DNA from 2 places in the Streptomyces sp. NPDC104761 genome. Region 2 is predicted to be linked to the other one. Evidence: riboswitches for the same ligand, from Rfam matches in the RefSeq annotation. Region 2 holds a riboswitch; the other holds the start of a gene.
What was found. A riboswitch is a leader RNA that binds a small molecule or an ion and turns the genes downstream of it on or off. The one in region 2 is predicted to bind glycine.

Region 1: it holds a riboswitch for glycine, as region 2 does, so the genes downstream of both, gcvP (aminomethyl-transferring glycine dehydrogenase) here and gcvT (glycine cleavage system aminomethyltransferase GcvT) in region 2, are expected to answer to the same signal.

Annotation. Positions count from the first base shown of each region.
Region 1 is NZ_JBVJNZ010000030.1:9,963-13,357, forward strand. It holds gene ACZ63F_RS41700 (DNA polymerase IV) at 1-378, shown strand, start outside; gene ACZ63F_RS41705 (PRC-barrel domain-containing protein) at 473-853, opposite strand; glycine riboswitch at 967-1,060, shown strand; gene gcvP (aminomethyl-transferring glycine dehydrogenase) at 1,238-3,395, shown strand, end outside.
Region 2 is NZ_JBVJNZ010000012.1:294,659-298,053, forward strand. It holds gene ACZ63F_RS30365 (enhanced serine sensitivity protein SseB) at 1-517, opposite strand, end outside; gene ACZ63F_RS30370 (AAA family ATPase) at 617-1,291, opposite strand; glycine riboswitch at 1,475-1,570, shown strand; glycine riboswitch at 1,571-1,680, shown strand; gene gcvT (glycine cleavage system aminomethyltransferase GcvT) at 1,729-2,856, shown strand; gene gcvH (glycine cleavage system protein GcvH) at 2,968-3,345, shown strand; gene glyA (serine hydroxymethyltransferase) at 3,370-3,395, shown strand, end outside.

The DNA of each region.
Region 1 (3,395 bases), on a different contig from region 2:
ACGACGGGGGGTGTACGCCTGCTGGGGGTGGGGGTGACGGGGCTGGCCGACTACACGCAGGAGGACCTGTTCGCGCAGGCGGCGGCCGGGGAGGGGGCGGCGGAGTTCACAGCGGAGGACGAGGCTGCGGAGCCGGTCACCGAGGAGCAGGCGGCTGCCGAGCGGCGGTGGCCCGCGGGGCACGACGTGCGGCACTCCGAGTACGGACACGGATGGGTGCAGGGGAGTGGGCTGGGGCGGGTGACGGTGCGGTTCGAGACGCCGGGGTCGGTCGGGCCGGGGAGAGTGCGGACGTTCCGGGTCGAGGATCCCGAGCTGGAGCCCGCGGAGCCATTGCCGTTGGTGCCGGGGAGTCCGGCGGACGGCGTGCGTGCGTGACCGCGGGTGGAGCTGGGCGGGGGTGGGGACGCTTACCGGCCCATCGCCCCAGCGGCACGACTGCCCGCAGCCATGTGCTTCGGCCGCGTCGGCCTCACGCGCCCGCGTCCTCCGTTCCCGCCAGCTTGCCGAAGTCGTGGTCCGGATGGTCCTGTGGCGGGGCGCTCGTGTCCAGGCCGTAGTGGTGGTAGAGCTGCAGCTCCTGTTCGGGGGAGAGGTGGCGGCCCACGCCGAAGTCGGGGGCGTCTTTGATCAGGGCGCGGTCGAAGGGGACCTGAAGAGTGCCCTCGACCAGTTCGCTGGGTTCCAGGGGGACGAAGGCGTCCCTGGAGAACAGGCCGGTGCGTATGGCCGCCCACTCCGGCACGCCCGTCGCGTCGTCGAGGTACACCTCGTCGATCGTGCCGATCTTCGTGCCGTTGCGGTCGAACGCCTTGCGGCCGATCAGGTTGCGCGGATCGATGTCGGTCTGCACGGGCCCTCCACTTGGTCGCAACTCATCCGTAAGCACTACAAAAGAGCACATTGAAGGAGGCGGCCACTCGAAGGCTCCGGTGTTGCCCCCGCTGGTAGGCTGACAGCGGCTGCTGACCCCGTGCGGGAGAGTCCTCCGGGAAACCGGAGGCGCCGAAGGAGCAAATCCTCCCCGGAATCTCTCAGGCCCACGTACCGCACGGACGAGGTCACTCTGGAAAGCAGGGCGGATGTCGACGGTGTCCGCTCTCACCGACGGTGCAAGCCGATGGCCCGCTAGGGCGCACCGGCGAAGCTCTCAGGTCAGATGACAGAGGGGGAGGCCGTCGGGGTACCCGTGCCGGGGTACCCCTCGAAGGTCGCGTCAGACCAGGAGGCCTCCGCAATGACCGCCCAGCGCATCCCGCTCTCCGAACTCGAGCAGGGTATTCCCTTCGAGCAGCGCCATATCGGCCCCGACCACGAGGCGCGGGCCAAGATGCTCGCCCAGGTCGGCTACGGCTCGCTCGACGAGCTGACCGCCGCCGCCGTGCCGGACGTGATCAAGAACGCCGACCGGCTCGACCTGCCCGGTGCCCGCACCGAGGCCGAGGTGCTGGCCGAACTGCGCTCCCTGGCCGACCGGAACCAGGTGCTCGACTCGATGATCGGCCTGGGGTACTACGGGACCTTCACGCCGCCCGTCATCCTGCGCAACGTGATGGAGAACCCCGCCTGGTACACGGCCTACACGCCGTACCAGCCGGAGATCTCCCAGGGGCGCCTGGAAGCGCTGCTGAACTTCCAGACCGTGGTCGCCGACCTCACCGGGCTGCCCACCTCCGGTGCCTCGCTGCTCGACGAGGGCACGGCCGCCGCCGAGGCGATGGCCCTCTCGCTGCGCATGGGCAAGAACAAGAAGGGCGTCTTCGTCGTCGACGCGGACGCGCTGCCGCAGACCGTCGCCGTGATCCAGACCCGGGCCGAGCCCACGGGCGTGGAGGTCGTGGTCGCCGACCTCACCGACGGCATTCCGGCGGAGCTCGCCGGGCGGGAGATCAACGGGGTGCTCGTCCAGTACCCCGGCGCCTCCGGTGCCGTACGCGACATCAAGGCCGTCGTCGAGCAGGCGCACGAGGTGGGTGCGCTCGTCACCGTCGCCGCCGACCTGCTCGCGCTCACCCTGCTGACCTCGCCCGGTGAGCTCGGGGCCGACATCGCCGTCGGCACCACCCAGCGGTTCGGTGTGCCGATGGGCTTCGGCGGTCCGCACGCCGGTTACATGGCGGTCCGCGAGAAGTTCGCGCGCAGCCTGCCCGGGCGCCTCGTGGGTGTCTCCGTGGACGCCGACGGGAACAAGGCGTACCGGCTGGCGCTGCAGACCCGCGAGCAGCACATCCGGCGGGAGAAGGCCACCAGCAACATCTGCACCGCGCAGGTGCTGCTCGCCGTGATGGCCGGCATGTACGCCGTCTACCACGGGCCCGAGGGGCTCAGGGCCATCGCGCAGCGGACGCACCGCTACGCCACGATCCTCGCCGCGGGGCTCACGGCCGGCGGTGTCGAGATCGTGCACGGCGCCTACTTCGACACCCTCACCGCGCGCGTGCCCGGCAAGGCCGCCGGGATCGCCGCCGCCGCCCGCGAGGCCGGTGTCAACCTGCGGCTCGTCGATGCCGACCACGTCTCCATGGCCTGCGACGAGACCACCACCCGCGCCCAGCTGAGCGCCGTCTGGACGGCCTTCGGCGTCAAGGGCGACGTCGAGGCGCTGGACGCCGTCGTCGAGGACTCGCTCCCCGAGGCGCTGCTGCGCACCGACGGCTACCTGACCCACCCCGTCTTCCAGCAGCACCGCTCCGAGACCGCGATGCTCCGCTACCTGCGCAGGCTCGCGGACCGGGACTACGCGCTGGACCGCGGCATGATCCCGCTGGGCTCCTGCACCATGAAGCTCAACGCGACCACCGAGATGGAGCCGGTCACCTGGCCCGAGTTCGGCCAGCTGCACCCGTTCGCGCCCGCCGAGCAGGCGCAGGGCTACCTGACCCTGATCCGGGAGCTGGAGGAGCGGCTCGCCGAGGTCACCGGCTACGACAAGGTGTCCCTGCAGCCCAACGCCGGATCGCAGGGCGAGTTCGCCGGCCTGCTCGCCGTGCGCGCGTACCACCGCGCCAACGGCGACGCACAGCGGACCGTGTGCCTGATCCCGTCGTCCGCACACGGCACCAACGCCGCCAGCGCCGTCATGGCGGGCATGAAGGTCGTCGTCGTGAAGACCGCCGAGGACGGCGAGATCGACGTCGCCGACCTGCGGGCGAAGATCGAGCAGCACCGCGACGAACTCGCCGTGCTGATGATCACCTACCCGTCCACGCACGGGGTTTTCGAGGAGCACGTCGCCGACATCTGCGCGCAGGTGCACGAGGCCGGCGGACAGGTCTACGTCGACGGCGCCAACCTCAACGCCCTGGTCGGCGTCGCCAAGCCGGGCCACTTCGGCGGCGACGTCTCCCACCTCAACCTGCACAAGACCTTCTGCATCCCGCACGGCGGCGGCGGTC
Region 2 (3,395 bases):
CGGCCAGGAAGTCCACCGGGTCGTCCTGCCAGTCCGGTTCGAAGAGGCGGACCCGGCCGCCGGAGGCGGGACCGTCCAGTTCGGTGCGGCCGGCCCGGCAGAGCTGGGCGACCGCCTCCGGCGGCAGCGGGACACCCACGACACCCCCGGGGTTGACGGCGATGCCGACCTGCGGGGGCAGTCCGCGGGCGAACTCGACCGCCGGGGCGATCGTGTACGACAGGTGGGAGCCGGCCACCTGCCGGAACTGCTCCTCGGAGCTGAAGACCGGCACGTACACCTGGCCCTCGATCTGCGTGGTGGGCAGGTCCAGCGGGCCGCTGTGCGGGCCGCCGCCCTCGGGCAGCGGGATCCACAGGAAGCTCCGGCCCAGTACCTCGATGAGCCGGCCGGCCGCCGCGGGCACGCCGAGGGAGGCCGACAGGACCTCCTCCAGTTCGTTGCCGGGCCACCCGCCGTGCGGGTGGGGGTGCGCCTGTGCCGGGAAGTCCGCGGGAATGTCCGCCGGGAAGTCCATCTGCCTACCGCCTGCTGGAAACCGCTGCTGAGGCTGGAAAGGCTAGCGGGTGACGCCGACAAAGCCACCCCACCAGCCGGTTCGGCCCCGATGGCGGCCTCAGCCCGCGAAGCCGATCCGGCGCAGTACGTCCGCCGCGGCCCGGTCGAGGAGGACCGCCGAGCCGACGCCCTCGGGAAGTCTGCCCCTCTCCGCCGCCCGCAGCAGCCGGCCGGCCGCCCTGCGGTGGCGCAGGAAGGCGTACCGGGAGACGCCCCGGCCGCGCTCGCGCTGGCCGTCCAGGGCCGTGCCCGGCGTGACGTCGAGCAGCAGCAGGTGCAGGGTGCCGCCGCGGCGGCGGGCCTCCCGGGCCAGCCAGTCGCGCACCCAGGCCTGGGTCCCGCAGTCGTGCACGACCACGCCCTCGCCGGTGCCGAGGGCGCGGCGCAGCCCGGCGTAGTGGGCGAGGCGGACCAGCGGGCGGTAGACGGCGTACGGCAGGAGACGGGCCAGGCGGGCGTCCCAGCGGTCGCGGGTGTCCTGGGAGTCGATGCGGATGCCCTGCACGGTGCGGTGCATCAGGGTGGATTTTCCGCTGCCGGGCAGCCCGGTGACCACGACCAGGTCCCGGGGGCCGAAGAGCAGGCCGTGCGGGCTGTGCCCGGCCCGGCCGCGCAGGTCGCGGACGACCGGCGCGGCGAGCTCGTCGCACCGCTCGCGGGCCGGGGCCGCCGGCTGCCGGGGCAGGGCGATGCCAGTCGTCGTCGCGTATGCCGTGGTCCTTGTCACCGTGATCGTCCTCCCTGGGGGTTCAGGAAAGGTTTTCCCCACGAACCGTAAAGAGAAGGTAATGCACGGTGTCTCGCGGTTCCGTTCGCGTCCTGCCACAGGGCCGTCACAAAGGCGCGGGACGGGTCGGGCCTGCCACGGCCCCGGGCGGCGTGCAATGATGTCCGCGCCAACTGCATACCGGCCGCTTGAATCCGCGCGGGAGAGTCCCCAGCCGTTCGCTGGGGCGCCGAAGGAGCAAGTCCCTCCCTTGAATCTCTCAGGCCCCGTTACCGCGCGGGCGAGGCACATCTGAAAAGCGGGCCGCTGTGTCAGTGGCTCCACCCAAGGTGCAAGCCGTGATCACGTCCGTGGTCAGGGCGAACCTCTCAGGTTCCGATGACAGATGGGGAGGACAGCCCTCGCCTGTCATGCCCTTGGGACCTTCGGGAGACGACCGACCGATGAGCAGTACCGATTCCGCCGCACCCCGCCGCACCGCGCTCGACGCCCTGCACCGCTCGCTCGGCGCGACCATGACCGACTTCGCCGGCTGGGACATGCCCCTGCGCTACGGCTCCGAGCGCGACGAGCACGTTGCCGTACGCACCAGGGCCGGGCTCTTCGACCTCTCCCACATGGGCGAGATCACCGTGACCGGCCCCCAGGCCGCCGCCCTGCTGAACCACGCGCTGGTCGGGAACATCGCCTCCGTCGGCACGGGCCGGGCCCGCTACACCATGATCTGCCGGGCCGACGGCGGCATCCTGGACGACCTGATCGTCTACCGGCTGGCCGAGACCGAGTACCTGGTCGTCGCCAACGCCTCCAACGCCCAGGTCGTCCTCGACGCGCTCGTGGAGCGCTCCGCCGGGTTCGACGCCGAGGTCCGCGACGACCGGGACGCGTACGCGCTGCTCGCCGTCCAGGGCCCGGAGTCCCCCGGCATCCTCGCCTCCCTCACCGACGCCGACCTGGACGGGCTGAAGTACTACGCCGGGCTGCCCGGCACCGTCGCCGGCGTTCCGGCGCTGATCGCGCGCACCGGCTACACCGGCGAGGACGGCTTCGAGCTGTTCGTGAAGCCGGAGCACGCGGTGGAGCTGTGGCAGGCGCTGACCAAGGCCGGCGAGGGCGCCGGCCTGGTGCCATGCGGGCTGTCCTGCCGGGACACGCTGCGCCTCGAGGCGGGCATGCCGCTGTACGGGCACGAGCTCAGCACCTCGCTCACCCCGTTCGACGCCGGGCTCGGCCGGGTGGTGAAGTTCGAGAAGGAGGGCGACTTCGTGGGGCGCGCCGCGCTCGCCGAGGCCGCCGCCCGCGCCGAGCAGAACCCGCCGCGGGTGCTCGTCGGCCTGATCGCCGAGGGCCGCCGGGTGCCGCGCGCCGGTTACCCGGTGGTCGCCGGCGGCGAGGTGATCGGAGAGGTCACCTCGGGCGCCCCCTCCCCCACCCTGGGCAGGCCGATCGCCATGGCGTACGTCGACGCGGCGCACTCGGCGCCGGGCACGGCGGGCGTGGGCGTGGACATCCGGGGCAGTCACGAGCCGTACGAGGTCGTGGCACTGCCCTTCTACAAGCGCCAGAAGTAGCCCACCGGGCAGCCCACCGGGCGTGACCCCGCGCACATCGCCGCTGATCACGCGTATCCCCAGCAGTCCCCCCTTCACCAGCACTTCCCCGCGTACAGGAGAATTCAGGCCATGAGCAACCCCCAGCAGCTGCGTTACAGCAAGGAGCACGAGTGGCTCACGGCCGCCGAGGACGGCGTGGCGACGGTCGGCATCACGGAGCACGCGGCCAACGCGCTCGGTGACGTCGTCTTCGTCCAGCTCCCGGCGGTCGGCGACACGGTGACCGCGGGCGAGTCCTGCGGCGAGCTGGAGTCGACCAAGTCGGTGTCCGACCTGTACGCCCCGGTCACCGGTGAGATCACCGCGGTCAACGAGGACGTCGTCGACGACCCGTCCCTGGTGAACTCGGCCCCCTTCGAGGACGGCTGGCTCTTCAAGGTGCGCGTCACGGACGAGCCGGCCGACCTGCTCTCCGCCGACGAGTACACCGCCTTCACCGCCGGCTGAGGAGTCGTAGAACGGATGTCTGAGTTGTCGCTTCTGAACACGCCCCTGCA